DNA from 2 places in the Phreatobacter sp. AB_2022a genome. Region 1 is predicted to be linked to the other one. Evidence: predicted binding sites of a transcription regulator. Region 1 holds the regulator's gene; the other holds the start of a gene.
The links. Region 1 encodes PhoB, which activates phosphate uptake and scavenging genes when phosphate is short. Its sites were predicted from a motif close to TGTCATNNANCTGTCAT; they were not measured.
Positions count from the first base shown of each region.

Region 1 (7,316 bases):
CGCGGGGGGCCGGGCCCCGCCGCAGCCGGCCCGCCGCATGCCGCCGGCGGCGGAGTGACCGCCGTGCCGGCCGGGCCATCCGCGGCCCGGCGAGTGCCGCCGGCGGCGGAACTTGCCGATGTGACGGCGGAATGTCTTGTCGCATCCCTTACAAGCGCTTGAATGCTTGGCTTTTTCATCGTCATTGATGTGTCACGTCGCAAGCATAGAACCGTCGTCATACACGGGTAGGGAAAAGCCCCTTTTCCCGAGCCCGCCCAGGAGACCTGCATGACCGAGCATATCGTCAGCGCATTCGAGAACGAGCTGAAGGGCTTGGCGCAACGCGTCGCCGAAATGGGCGGGCTGACCGAGAAGCAGATCGTCGGCGCCATCGACGCCTTGATTCGCGGCGACGTGGCGCTGGCCTCGACGGTGCGCGCCGCCGATCCGGCGATCGATGCCATGCAGCGCGAGATCGAGGAGGCCGGCATCCTGGTGATCGCCAAGCGCCAGCCGATGGCCATCGACCTGCGCGAGATCGTCGCCGCGCTGCGCATCGCGGCCGATCTCGAGCGGATCGCCGATCTCGCCAAGAACATCGCCAAGCGGGTCATCGCGATCAACGGCTCGCTGCCGCTGCCGAAGGTCACCGGCGGTTTCGATGCCATGGCCCGCCTCGCGCTGGAGCGCATCAAGGAGGTGCTCGACGCCTTCGCCCAGCGCGACGTCGCGGCCGCGCTGGAGGTCTGGAAGTCGGACGGCGATATCGACGCGCTCTACAATTCGCTGTTCCGCGAGCTGCTGACCTACATGCTCGAGGATCCGCGCAATATCGGCGCCTGCACCCACCTCCTGTTCTGCGCCAAGAACCTCGAGCGGATCGGCGACCACGCAACCAACATCGCCGAGACGATCTACTACGTGGTCAACGGTACGACGCTCGCCGAGGAGCGGCCGAAGCTCGACACCACGTCGATCGTCTCGGCCGGCTCCTGACCAACAAGGGACTGAACTCATGACCGCACGCATCATGGTGGTCGAAGACGAAGAACCGATCACCGTCCTGCTCCGCTACAATCTCGAAGCCGAAGGCTATCGCGTCGAAACCGTGATGCGGGGCGACGAGGCGGAGGTGCGGCTGCGCGAGGCGGTCCCCGATCTGATGCTGCTCGACTGGATGCTGCCGGGCCTGTCCGGCATCGAGCTGTGCCGGCGCATCCGGCTGCGCGCCGAGACCGAGCGGCTGCCGGTGATCATGCTCACCGCCCGCGGCGAGGAGGGCGAGCGCGTGCGCGGCCTGGCTACCGGCGCCGACGACTATGTGGTCAAGCCGTTCTCGGTGCCTGAGCTGCTGGCGCGCATCCGCGCGCTGCTGCGCCGGGCCAAGCCGGAACATCTCTCCAGCCTGTTGAAGTCGGGCGATATCGAGCTCGACCGCGAGACCCGCCGGGTGCATCGGTCGGGTCGCGAGATCACGCTCGGGCCGACCGAGTTCCGCCTGCTCGAATTCCTCATGCAGTCGCCGGGCCGCGTCTATACCCGCGAGCAGCTGCTCGACGGTGTCTGGGGCCGCGACGTCTATATCGACGAGCGCACGGTGGACGTGCATATCGGCCGCCTGCGCAAGGCGGTGAAGCGCGGCCGCGAGGCCGATCCGATTCGCACCGTGCGCGGCTCGGGCTACGCCTTCAACGAGCGCTTCGCCGGGGCGGCGTAGGCCCGCGCCCGGGAGCGCGAGCCTCGAACCACGGCCGGCCTCGATGCCGTTGGCGTCGGTCCGGACGCGATCCGGCCTCAGCTCAGCCGTTCGATCGCCCGGCCCAGAACGCGCTTGTAGTCCACGAAATCGATGAAGATGCCGTGCGGACCGGCATCGGCCGGCCGCGGCCCGGCGCAATGCCGGCCGATTTCGCGGCGGAAGGCTGCCGCACGCACCGGCCGGTCGCGCCGCGCCGTCAGATAGCTCGCCACCGCCCGTGCCTGCAGGTCGCGCCCGGGCCAGCCGATGCCGCCGCCCTCGATCATGCCGACGACGAAGAGGTTGTTGTCCGCCGGCGGAAAGATGTTGAGATAGAGGTGCGGGGCGGGGGCCTGCCAGTTCAGCTCGCTCTTCAGCGCGGCCTCGTCCAGGAACGGGAAGGTGATCCGGTAGCCGGTCGCGAACAGCACGAGATCGACCTCGTCGGCGCGGCCGTCGGTGAAGATGACGCGATCGTCGTCGAGCCGGGCGAGCGGCGGCCTCAGGCCGATATCGCCCTGGCCGAGATGCTGCAGCACCAGCGTGTTGACGATTGGCGTGCGGTCATACAGCCGGTGCGCCGGGCGCGGCAGGCCGTAGCGTTCCGGCGGGCCCACGACGAAACCGAGCACGGCCTCGTGCACGATCGAGCGGAGGCGTCGGGGCAGAACGAAGCGGGCCTTGTGATTGGCCTCGTCGGCGGGCCTGCCGCGGAGGAATTTCGGGGTGAAATGATTGCCGCCGCGCACCGACCACAGGACCTTGGCTGCGCGGTGCACCGCATCGACGGCCAGATCGCAGCCGGTATTGCCCATGCCGACGATCAGCACGCGCCGGTCGGCGAAGATGTCGGGGCTCTTGTAGGTCTTGGCATGCATGAGGTCGCCGGTGAAGGTGCCGGGCACGGCCGGCAGTTCCGGGTCGCTCAGATGGCCGTTGGCGATCACGACGCCGGCATAGGTCTCGCTCGTCCCGTCGTCGAAGGTCGCCTGCCAGCGGCCGTCCTCCTGGGCGAGCCGGGTCACGGCACGGTTGAAGCGGATCGACGGGTAGAGGTCGAAATGGCCGGCGAAGGCCTTGAGGTAGTCGAAGACCTGGGTGTGGTGCGGATAGGCCGGCCAGTCGGCCGGCATCGGATAGTCGGCGAAGGCCGTGGTGGTCTTGGACGAAATGAGATGGGTGGTCTGATAGATGCTGCTCGACGGCGCGCCGTAGAGCCACTGGCCGCCGACATCGAGATTGCACTCGACCACCTGGAAGGGCAGTCCCGTCTCCTTGAACACCCGCGCGGTGGCAAGTCCCGACGGGCCGGCGCCGATGATGAGATAGGTCATGCCGCGGCCCTCGCCTGCCAGTAGCGATCGAAGGTCTCGGCCGCCGACAGGGTCGGCCGGTAGCCGAACCGGGTCTTCAGCCGATCATTGGCGAGCACCGGCCGGTACTGCAGGAAATTGACCTGCGCCGGGCCGAGCGTCGTCAGGCCGAGCCGGTTCGCGAGCCCGAGTGCCAGGCGCATCAGCCCGGGGGGAACGGCGAGGTAGGGCTTGCCGATCCGCCTGGCGATCTCGGCAAGCGTCAGCGTGCCGTCGCCGGCCAGATTGTAGATGCCGGGCGGGCTTTCCGCCGCGCAGGCGCGGCCGAGGGCCGCCACCACATCGGTCTCGCTGACGAGGCTGAAGGGCGTCGCGCTGCCGGCAAGGCCGATCACCACGGGCCGCTCGAAAATGGCGGTGATCTGGTTGGCGACGCCCGGGCCCAGCACGGTGCAGGGGCGGAACACGACCTGTTCGAGGTCCGGATGGGCCAGCCGCGCGGCGGCGAGCAGTTCCTCGACCTGCCGCTTGTGCCGGGAATAGGGGAAATCCTCGTTGCCGCGCAGCGGGCTGTCCTCGGTGAGCGGAACGGCATTGTCGGCATGATAGCCATAGGCAGCGCCGCTCGAGGTCACCACCAGGCGGCGCGCGCCGGCGGCGAGGCATGCCGCCACGACATGACCGGTGCCGACGACGTCGATCTCGCGGTCGCGCGCGGCATCGCCGCCGGCGGCGACCACCGATGCCAGATGCACCACGACGCGCGGGCGGGCCGCGGCGATCCGGTCGGCGAGCGCGGGATCGCGAATGTCGGCCTGCTCGTAGCGGATGCCGGGGACCGGGGCGGCGGGCGCCCGGATGTCGAGCCCGACGACCGGTTCGCCGCCGCCGGCAAGCTGCCGCACCAGGGCAGCGCCGATGAAGCCAGCTGCGCCCGTGACCAGGATGCCCGTGTTCATTCCGCCGCCGCCCTGCGGTCGCGGCGGGTCCAGAAGGCGGCGAGGGCCCAGCCGGAAACGATGTGCCAGACCCCCCAGCCGGCGGCGATCAGGGCGGCACCGCCCAGGGCGTCGAACTGGTTGAGAATCAGGGCAAGGCCCAAGCCGGAATTGTGCATGCTCACCTCGATGGCCATCGCGCGGGTATCGTAGTCGCTGAGGCGCCACAGGCGCGCCGACAGCCAGCCGATGCCGACCGCGATGGTGTTGTGCAGAATCACCAGGGGAATGATGTCGCTGATGAAGGTGAGGAAATAACGGCCGTTGGCGACGCTCGCCGCAACGATGAAACCGACGAGGAAGACGAAGGACGCGATCTGGAACGGCCGGCGCAGCCGTTCGGCCAGCCGGGGCCAGCGGTGCACGGTGATCATGCCGGCGATCAGCGGCACGCCGATGAGCAGGGCGGTCGTGCCCAGAAAGCCGGCGGGCTCGATGCTGACCTGGCGCAGCAGCGCGGCGGTCGAGGGGTTGAGGCTGGCCCAGATCAGGATGTTGAGCGGTGTCGTCACGACCGCCAGCATGTTGGAAATGCCGGTCATCGAGATCGACAGCGCGGTGTTGCCGCGGGCGAGATGCGTCATCAGGTTGGAGATGTTGCCGCCCGGGCAGGCCGCGACGATGATCATGCCGAGCGCGACGCTCGGCTGGGGCTTCAGGATCATCGTGATGGCATAGGTGACCGCCGGCAGGACCAGGGTCTGGGCGATAAGGCCGGTCATGGGCGCGAGCGGCCGCGAAAAGACGTCGACGAAATCCCTCAGCCTGAGCTCCAGCGCGACGCCGAACATGATCAGAGCCAGGATGCCGTTCAGAACCAGTTGGCCGGTCGGGTCGATGGCGATGAGAACGCTGTCGATACCGGAAGTGGCGAGGCCAGATCCCGCGCCGGCCGCGTGTGCGACGTCCATTCGCGCCCCCCGCAGGCGGCGGCTCCGACCCGCGCGGGCCCCCCGGCCCGCCATCAAACCCCTGCTCCAGCGAGCATCGCAAGTTCGTCAGCCGGCTTCAAGCCGGCTCCGCCCCGCCTGGCCGGCGGGGAGGGTCAGCCCTCCAGGCTTTCCTTCAGGAGTTCGAGCTCCAGCCAGCGCTCCTCGGCCGCGCTGAGCTCGGCCTCGGCCTTGGCGAGCGCGGCGGACGCCTTGTCGAAGGCCGCCCGGTCGCGGCTGTAGAGCCCGTGGTCGGCCAGGATCGCCTGCAGCTTGGCGATGTCGCGGCCAAGCGCTTCCATGCGTGCGGGCAGCGCGTCGAGATCATGCTTCTCGCGGAAGGACAGCTTGCGCTTCGGCGCCTCGCGCACCGCCTCGGCGCGCGGCGCCGCGCCGTCGGCCGCCCGTTTCGCGGGTTTGTCCAGGCCGCGCGCTGCAATGCCCGCGCCGCGCTGGGCGACCATGTCGGAATAGCCGCCGGCATATTCGACCCAGCGGCCGTCGCCCTCGCTGACCAGCACCGAGGTGCAGATCCGGTCGAGGAAGTCGCGGTCGTGCGAGACCAGGATCACCGTGCCCGGAAAGTCGGTGAGCATCTCCTGCAGGAGGTCGAGGGTTTCCAGGTCGAGGTCGTTGGTCGGTTCGTCCAGGACCAGCAGGTTGGCGGGGCTTGCCAGGGCGCGCGCCAGCAGGAGCCGGCCGCGCTCGCCGCCGGAGAGCACGCCCACCGGCGTCCCCTTCTGTTCGGGCGTGAACAGGAAGTCCTTCATGTAGCCGATGACGTGACGGTTCTCGCCATTGACGGTGACATAGTCGCCGCGGCCGAGCGTCAGGGCGTCCATCAGCGGCGTCGTCGGGTCGAGGGCCTCACGCTTCTGGTCGAGCGTGACCATCGCAAGGTTGGTGCCGAGCTTGATGCTGCCGGCATCCGGCTCGAGCGTGCCGGTGAGGAGACCGACCAGTGTCGTCTTGCCCGCGCCGTTCGGGCCGACAATGCCCAGCCGGTCGCCGCGCAGGATGCGGATGGTGAGGTCGTCGACGATGCGGCGTGGGCCGTAGGCCTTGGCAATGCCATGGGCCTCGACCACGCGCTTGCCCGACAGCTCGGCCTCCGAAATGGTCATGGAGACGTTGCCGACGGCCTTGCGGTGCTCGCGAAAGTCCTTGCGCAGGCTCTGCAGCTGGCCGAGCCGGCGGACATTGCGCTTGCGCCGGGCCGAGACGCCGTAGCGCAGCCAGTGCTCCTCGCGGGCGATCTGCCGGTCCAGCTTGTGCTGGTCCTTTTCCTCCTGCTCCAGCACCTCGTCGCGCCAGGCCTCGAAATGGGCAAAACCCTTGTCGAGCCGGCGGGTCACGCCGCGGTCGAGCCAGACGGTGGCGCGCGACAGGTTTTCCAGGAAGCGGCGGTCATGGCTGATCATCACCACCGCCGAGCTGGTCGCGCCGATCGCCCGTTCCAGCCATTCGATGGCCGGCAGGTCCAGATGGTTGGTCGGCTCGTCCAGGATCAGGATGTCGGGCGAGGGGGCCAGCGCGCGCGCGAGCGCAGCCCGCTTGGCTTCGCCGCCCGACAGGGCTGTCGTCGCCTCCTCGCCGGTCAGGCCGAGCTCGTTCAGGAGGTAGCGCGCCCGATAGGGGTCGTCGCCCGGGCCAAGGCCCGCCTCGACATAGGCCAGCGTCGTGGCGGCGCCCGAGAGGTCGGGTTCCTGCGGCAGGTAGCGGATCGTCGCGCTCGGCTGGGCGAAACGGCTGCCGCCGTCGGCCTCGACAAGGCCGGCGGCGATCTTCAGGAGCGTCGACTTGCCGGAACCGTTGCGGCCGACCAGCGCCAGCCGGTCGCCGGCCTCGACGGACAGGGCTGCGCTGACCAGAAGCGGCGTGCCGCCGAAGGTCAGGCGGATGTCCTGCAATTGCAAAAGGGGAGGAGCCATGGGCCCGCCTTTAGCATTGTCGGGCGATGAGCGCATCCGCCTCCTTGCCGTTCCCGTCGCCGGAGGCCGTTCAGGCTGCGGCCACCTCGTTCAGGAAGCCGTCGACCGAGCGCGACAGGCGCTCGCCGGCGCGGCTCAGCGCGTCGGAGGCGGTCAGCACATGGGTCGACTGGGCGGAGGTTTCGGCGATCACGCCCTTCACATCGGCGACGTTGCGCGACAAGGCCTGGGTGCCGGTGGCCGCGCGCTGGATGGTGCGGGCGATCTCGGCGGTCGCAGCGTCCTGTTCGGTGATGGCGGTGGCAACGGTCGCCGTCACCGCGGTGATCTCGCCCATCGTACCGGTGATCGCCTTGATCGCGGCCACCGCGCCGACCGTCGAGGCCTGGATGCCGGCGATCTGCGCGGCGATGTCGTCGGTGGCG
Region 1 is NZ_JAPSET010000015.1:50-7,365, forward strand. Features, by position in the region: gene phoU (phosphate signaling complex protein PhoU) at 271-978, shown strand; gene phoB (phosphate regulon transcriptional regulator PhoB) at 998-1,699, shown strand; gene OZ671_RS12710 (flavin-containing monooxygenase) at 1,777-3,054, opposite strand; gene OZ671_RS12715 (SDR family oxidoreductase) at 3,051-3,992, opposite strand; gene OZ671_RS12720 (bile acid:sodium symporter family protein) at 3,989-4,942, opposite strand; gene OZ671_RS12725 (ABC-F family ATP-binding cassette domain-containing protein) at 5,077-6,891, opposite strand; gene OZ671_RS12730 (methyl-accepting chemotaxis protein) at 6,962-7,316, opposite strand, start outside.

Region 2 (7,316 bases), on a different contig from region 1:
GAGGACCTCACCGTTCTCGCCTATCGTTTCGCCGGGGACAAGTTCTGCCGCGCCGAGCGGTTCCGCGCCTACGCCGAGGCGCTCGGTCCCCGCTTCGAGGGCAGGGTCCTGCCCGACAGTGCGGCCAATACCGATGTCGCGCCCTTCTTCGCCCAGCATGTGGTCTGTCCGCACAGCGTGGTCACCGCGCATCTGATCGACGAGCAGGGCCAGCCGACGCTGGCCGCCCGCGACGAGATCATCGCCTTCTTTTCGGCGCGCCTCGGTCTCGCCCGGGCGGCAAGCTAGCTGTTGATCGCGACGGCCGCCGCCTTGGCGGCAGCCTTGCGCGCCTTTTCCGCGCGGGCGGCCGCGAAGCTGCGGATGATCGCGGCGAGCTCCGGCTCCTGAACGGCCTCCGCGGCCGCTTCCGGTGTGAACCACTGGAGCTCGCGCTGATCCTGCTCGCGCCATGTCTCCAGCTGATCGCGCACCTGCAGCGCGAAGACCTTGACCATGCAGGGGACGGTCCGCCCGCTTTTCAGCAGCTTCATGTAGGAATAGCTGCCGAGCGCCTTGTTGCCGGTCTTGCCGGTGACGCCGGCCTCTTCCAGCGCTTCGCGCGCGGCGCTCTGGCGGGGTTTCAGGCCCTTCATCGGCCAGCCCTTGGGAATCACCCAGCGCCGCGTCTCGCGCGACGTCAGGAGCAGGATCTCGAGCTGCGGATCCATGCGGAAGGGCAGGGCGCCGTACTGCCGCCGGACCCGCGCCTTGTTCTGTTCATCGTCCGGCCGAGGCGGTGCTGCCTCGGTCATGATCCCGATCCCGTCACGTTCCCCATCTCATCACGAGCCAAGTCCGGTCAGCCAATAGACCCCGGCGGCGATCAGCGCCGACATCGGCATGGTCACGATCCAGGCTACCACGATCTGGCGCGCGACACCCCATCGGACCGCCGAGACCCGCCGGGCGGCACCGACGCCGACGATCGCGCCGGTGATCGTATGCGTCGTCGAAACCGGGATGCCGAGATAGGTCGCCAAGAACAGCGTGATGGCGCCGCCGGTTTCGGCGCAGAAGCCCTGCTGCGGCGTCAGGCGGGTGATCTTCGAGCCCATCGTATGCACGATGCGCCAGCCGCCGAACAGCGTGCCGAGGCCCATCGCCGCCTGGCAGCTGATGACCACCCAGAACGGCACTTCGAACCTGTCCCCCATCAGGCCATGCGAGAACAGCAGCACGGCGATGATCCCCATGGTCTTCTGCGCATCGTTGCCGCCATGGCCGAGCGAATAGAGCGAGGCGGAGACGAATTGCAGGTTGCGGAACGTGCCGTCGACCCGCTGCGGCGTCACCCGCACGAAGGCCCAGGAGACGATCAGCACCAGCAGGAGGGCGAGCAGGAAGCCGATCGCCGGCGACATGAAGATGGCGGCTCCGGTCTTGATCAGGCCGGACCAGACCACCGCGCCGAAGCCGGCCTTCGCGACGCCGGCACCGACCAGGCCGCCGATCAGGGCATGGGAGGACGAGGACGGAATACCGGCGATCCAGGTGATCACGTTCCAGCTGATCGCGCCCATCAGCGCGCCGAAGATGACGCGATCGTCGACGATCGCGGTCGAGACGATGCCGGCCCCGACCGTCTGCGCGACATGCAGGCCGAAGAACAGGAAGGCGATGAAATTGAAGAACGCCGCCCAGGCGACGGCGTAGCGCGGCGCCAGGACACGGGTCGAGACGATGGTGGCGATCGAGTTGGCCGCATCGTGCAGGCCGTTGAGGAAATCGAAGAGCAGGGCGACCGCGATCAGGACGATGAGCACCGGCGCGACGGCTGAAAGGTCCACGGGCGGGCCTCGTCTGGCTCAGAGATGTTCGAGGACGATGCCGGAGATCGTCTTGGCGACGTCTTCGAAGCGGTCGACCACCTTTTCCAGATGCTCGTAGATCTCGGCTCCGGCGATATAGCCCATGGGGTCGCTCACCCGGTGCTTGGCGAACAGCGCCTTCAGCCCCTGGTCGTGGATCTCGTCGGACCGCTCCTCGATCGCGCAGATCGCCTCGACCAGGGCCGAGGTCGCCGCGGAGTTCTGGTTCATCGCCCGCAGCAGCGGTACAAGCTCCCTGACCTTGCGGGCGGCTTCGACGGCGGTCATGCCGAGCGCGTGCATCTGCGGCTCGAAGCCGGCCACCTCGAACAGGGTGATGGCCTTCACCGTCTTGCGCATCTGGTCGATGGCGTCGTCCATCGACGAGATCAGCGATTTGATGTCGCCGCGGTCGAAGGGGGTGATGAAGGTGCGCCGGACGGCCTGCATGACGTCGCGGGCAATGTCGTCGGCGCGCTGCTCCTCGGCCATGATCCGGGCGATCTCGGCCTTGGCGTCGCCCTGGCCGCCGAGCAGGCGTTCCAGCGCCTCGGCTCCGGCCACCAGCGTCTCCGCATGGTCCTCGAACAGGTCGTAGAACTTCTCTTCCTTGGGCAGCAAGGCCTGAAACCAGCCGAGCATGGAACGCCTCGCCTTCCCTGTGACGCACTGTCACAATTGGCGATAGGCTCATGAAATCACTCTGTAAAGAGGCTCAGTCGATGTGACGGCCCTGTCATTGGCGAGGGGCTCGGTCTGCGCGACGTCGGTTCCTCATATTCAACCACGCGGACCGACGGGGCGCGAGGGTCGTGCTGGCGGCAGAAGCACCCGAAACGGGCGTACTATCGCGCTGCTAGATGCTCGATTTCATGGGGAGGGCGGCAAGCCAAATGCCGCAGGAGCCCGGCGATGCCGCTGCTTTCGCCTGCGCCCGCGTGATCTGGCTCTAGCGCAACCTAATTCGACATGTCCTCATGTCTCGAGGATCACCATCCGCGACAAGTGCTCCATTCGTCACGAGCGCGACGAGCCGGGCGCGCAGCATTAATTCTCCAACCTGCAAGTATGGCTCCAGGCTCGCGGCGAGCCCGTGTCCAACGATGGAAGACATGCTCTTCCAGTCCGGTCGTGCCAATTCCAGCAGGATTCGGTCGAAATGATCGAGCGGGGCGGAGGCCAGACCTGTTGGCGTCACGACTCGGAAGGGAGCATTTTCCGCCTCAAGTCGCGCCCACACTTCTCGGTGCAGGACATCTTCTTGCATCGAGACCGGTTGCTCGCTGTCAAGCAACGTCGCCCAGCCATCATCCGGTGCAATGGATGTGGCAATCAGCGGCCGGGATTGCACCACAGACCCGTCCGGTCTGCGCAACGGAACCCTGTGTCCCGCTACATCGATGACGTGATAGGGGCGATCACGCATCTGGCTGGACCAGGCGAGCCGAAATGCAAGCTCCTGTGCCGACCACCGGCTGAACCAAACGATCAACCTATCGGCGCTTGCGGTCGCGTCGTCCCAGAACGAACGGAATTGGCTTTCAGCCTCGGGCCAATCGGTAAATTGCCGCCACCAGGCGGCCCGCACGTCAGGGCTTCCTGCCGCGATCGGACCACAGCTCAGGTCGTCTCGATAGGCCAGCACGTCGTCATCGCGCCGTGCAACGCGAAGGACCCTGCGCAACGTGCCGGCGGCAGAGCAGTTCGGCGCTATATGAAGCGTTTTCATGGTCCAATTTCAGCTTGATCAATCCGGCGAATTCCTGACGCGGACATCCGCTGGGAAGGAGATCTGCGCGCAATCCCTGAAGAATGCGCACCATCGCCAATCAGGATCGATCGACCATTCCGAGCGCGCCTTCGTGGGCGAGCAGCCAGCGCTTGCGTTCGATGCCGCCGCCATATCCGGTCAGCGATCCATCCGCGCCGACCAGCCGATGGCACGGCACGACGACCGAAATCGGATTGGAGCCGTTGGCATGACCGACGGCACGCGGGGCGCCGGGACGGCCGAGGGCTGCGGCCAGGGCCCCGTAGCTCATGGTGGTGCCCGCCGGGATCCGCCTCAGCGCCGCCCAGACTTCGGCCTGGAAGGGCGTCGTCTTCACCGTGATCTCGATGCCGTCGATGGCCATGAGGTCGCCTTCGAAATAGGCAGCGAGGGCACGTGCCGGCGCGGTCCGGCCGGGTCTTGGAACGAGTTCCACCCGACGGGCGCCGTAATAGCGATGGACGAGCTCGATCAGGCGGTGCTCGTGATCCTGCCAGTCTGCGGCGGCGAGCCGGCCAGCCGAATCGGCGACGATGAGCATCCGGCCGGTGGGCGTCTCGAGCTCTTCGACATGAAATGTCTGCATGGTCTGGTCCGGGGGATGTTTTCCGCACTCTGGCATGGCCGTCGGCGCTTGTCCGGCGGTTTCCGCCACGACGATGGCGTCGGCGCCGAGCCGTAGCCCGGTCGCCTGCCGCCGCGCCGCCCGAAAACGCCGGTCCGCATGGCGCCGGCGCCGCCATGATTCACGTTCCCGCGAGCAGCCGGAGCGGTCACATTTTCGTCTCGCCCTGCCTGTACATCCGGCGCCGAATTGACTGGTGATCCCGCCGACAATTCCATTCATTTGTAGAACTGTTTTAATGTCGCGATACGGAGACCGGTAATGGTTGATGTAGAAGAGGCCTATGGCGCTTTCCATGAGGCGGCAAAACATTTGAAGAAGAGTACTGTTGTTGTTGATTTGACCGGCTGGGCCCGGCTTGACCTTCTGACGCTGGTGAATCTCTGTCGGCAGGAGGTCGACGAAGTCGGCGGCTCGCTGTCGCTCAGCATGGGCGACCGGGCGGTGCAGCAGTTTCTGCTGCCGGAGGAGGCCGGCCATATCTCCACTCTGCTTGACGGCGTTCCCTGTACCGTCAGCGGCGGCCCGCCCGAGCTTGTCCTGGCCTATCAGCCATAGGCGCGGGCGAGGACGCCTGCGCGCGCTTTTTACTGTTGGCGCGGGAACCTCGTCGCGGTTTGCGCGTTGGTTCGAGGCCATTCACTCCCATGCCGACCTCATCTTCGTTTGTCTGAAAATCGCCATCCCTGTCTGTTCTAGAGAGCGCCGAGCCATCCCCCGGTCCGGCGCCTTTTGTATTGCGCCGGCGTTCGCCGTGCCCGCATCCCGCCCCGTGCGGGCGGCCGAGCCGGGGATCGATCCGCCCGTGCCGAACCAGGTTTGAATAATGTTCGATAGCCCCGAAGCCAGGACCTTCGAGAATGCCCCGGTCGCGACCGTGACCGGGGACCTTGCCGGACCATCCCCTGACGACCTTGCCCGGATGATCGCGGCGGCGCCGACCGATTTCGCGCTCTATTTCGACGTGGACGGCACGCTTGTCGACATTGCCGAAACGCCTGAGCAGGCCGCGGCACCAGCCGAGCTGGCCGGTGATCTCGTCATGCTGCAGCAGCGCCTCGGCGGTGCGGTCGCCGTCGTCACCGGCCGGCGCCTTGCCGACGTGGAGATGCTGCTCGCTCCCGCACGCCTCGCCGGATCCGGCATGCACGGCCTCGAATTCCAGTTCCCCGCCGTGCAGCAGGCCGATTTCGACGACAGGGAGGGCGCCTCGCTCGGCGCCAGCAGGCATGTCGAGCCGGACAGGCGGCTGCCGACGACGCTGGTCGACGGCGTGGCGCGCCTGGCCGCCAGCATTCCCGGGCTGAGACTGGAGCAGAAGGGGCCGATCCTGACCATTCACTATCGCCAGGTACCGACTGCGGGCAACCGGATCGCGGCGGCCCTTGCGGTGCTGCTCGCCGATCACGGCGAAGGCTATCATCTCAAGCCCGGCCGGGCCGTCGTCGAGCTCATTCCGAACGGCACCTCCAAGGGCACCGCCATGGCGCGGCTCCTGGCAATGCCGCCCTTTGCCGGTCGCCGGCCGATCATGCTCGGCGACGACCGCGCGGACGAGGACGCCTTTGTCGTCGCGCGCGCCGCAGGCGGCTTCGGCCTGCGCGTCGCCGGCGAACATTTCAACCGGGGCGACGAACCGTTCCGCGGCGCGGCCCATGTCCGCGCCTGGATCGCCATGCTCAACGGGAGGCTTGCCTGATGAGCGACGCCATCGGTTCGAAGGCCCGCGCGGCGCAGTCGCCGCAGGCGGACGCCGAGGCCAGGCCGGCATCCAAGCGCCGGACGATCGCCCCGCCGCAGCTCGCGGTGGTCGGCAACAGCGCCGTCGCCGCCCTGATCGACGACAAGGCGCGCATCCTGTGGGCCTGCTGGCCGCGGATCGACGGCGATCCGCTGTTCAGCGCGCTGCTCGGCGGTCCCGATGCCGAGCGCGGCCTGATGGCCATCGAGCTCGAAGGCATGGTGGCGAGCCAGCAGTCCTACGAGCGCAATACGGCGGTGCTGGTCACGCTGCTCACCGCCGCCGACGGTTCGGCGGTGCGCATCACCGACTTCACGCCGCGGTTCAAGCAATATGACCGGGTGTTCCGGCCGCCCATGCTCATGCGCAGGATCGAACCGGTCGCCGGTCACCCGCGCATCCGCGTGCTGATGCGGCCGACCTTCGGTTACGGCCGCTTCGACGGCACGGTCGTGCCGGGCAGCAACCATGTGCGCTACGTGTCCGAGGCCGGGTCCGTGCGGCTGACCTCGGATATTCCCGTGGCCTATCTCTCCTCCGGAGCGAAATTCGCGCCGACCCGCCCGGTGACGGTGGTCATCCACGCCGATGAGACCTTTCCCAATTCGCTCGAGGAGGTCTGGTGGTCGTTCCTGCGCCAGACGCGGCAGTATTGGCTCGACTGGGTGCGCTATCTCTCGGTGCCCTTCGAGTGGCAGGAGGCGGTCATCCGCGCCGCGATCACGCTCAAGCTCTGCTCGTGCGAGGAGACCGGCGCGGTGGTCGCGGCGCTCACCACATCCCTGCCGGAGGCGCCCTGGTCCGGACGGAACTGGGACTATCGCTTCTGCTGGCTGCGCGACGCCTATTTCACCGTGCATGCGCTGAACAAGCTCGGCGCGACGCTGACCATGGAGCGCTTCCTCGACTATATGCGCACCGTGGCGGCAACCGAGACCGGCTCGCTGAAGCCGGTCTACGGCGTCGTGCCCAGCCAGTCGCTCGACGAGTGGATCGCTGACGCACTGCCGGGTTTCAACGGCGACGGCCCGGTGCGCATCGGCAATGCGGCGGCCGAACAGTCCCAGCATGACGTGGCCGGCAGCCTGGTGCTGGCCGCCTCGCATATGTTCTACGATTCCCGACTGCCGAAAATGGGCGACGCGACGCTGTTCCACGAGCTGGAGGCGCTGGGCGAGCTGGCCGCCGCCAAGGCGTTCGAACCGGATGCCGGCATCTGGGAATATCGTGGCCGCAAGGCGATCCATACCCATTCGGCCGCCATGTGTTTTGCCGCCTGCGACCGCCTCGCGAAGATCGCCCATACGCTCGGCCTCACCGAGCGGGAGA
Region 2 is NZ_JAPSET010000001.1:119,898-127,213, forward strand. Features, by position in the region: gene OZ671_RS00565 (dienelactone hydrolase family protein) at 1-288, shown strand, start outside; gene OZ671_RS00570 (NUDIX hydrolase) at 285-794, opposite strand; gene OZ671_RS00575 (inorganic phosphate transporter) at 825-1,829, opposite strand; gene OZ671_RS00580 (DUF47 domain-containing protein) at 1,848-2,492, opposite strand; gene OZ671_RS00585 (DUF3658 domain-containing protein) at 2,800-3,579, opposite strand; gene OZ671_RS00590 (methylated-DNA--[protein]-cysteine S-methyltransferase) at 3,680-4,207, opposite strand; gene OZ671_RS00595 (hypothetical protein) at 4,508-4,804, shown strand; gene otsB (trehalose-phosphatase) at 5,073-5,945, shown strand; gene OZ671_RS00605 (glycoside hydrolase family 15 protein) at 5,945-7,316, shown strand, end outside.
Region 2: a site for PhoB is predicted at 2,574-2,590, ahead of OZ671_RS00580 (DUF47 domain-containing protein). Genes of this name have one in related genera too.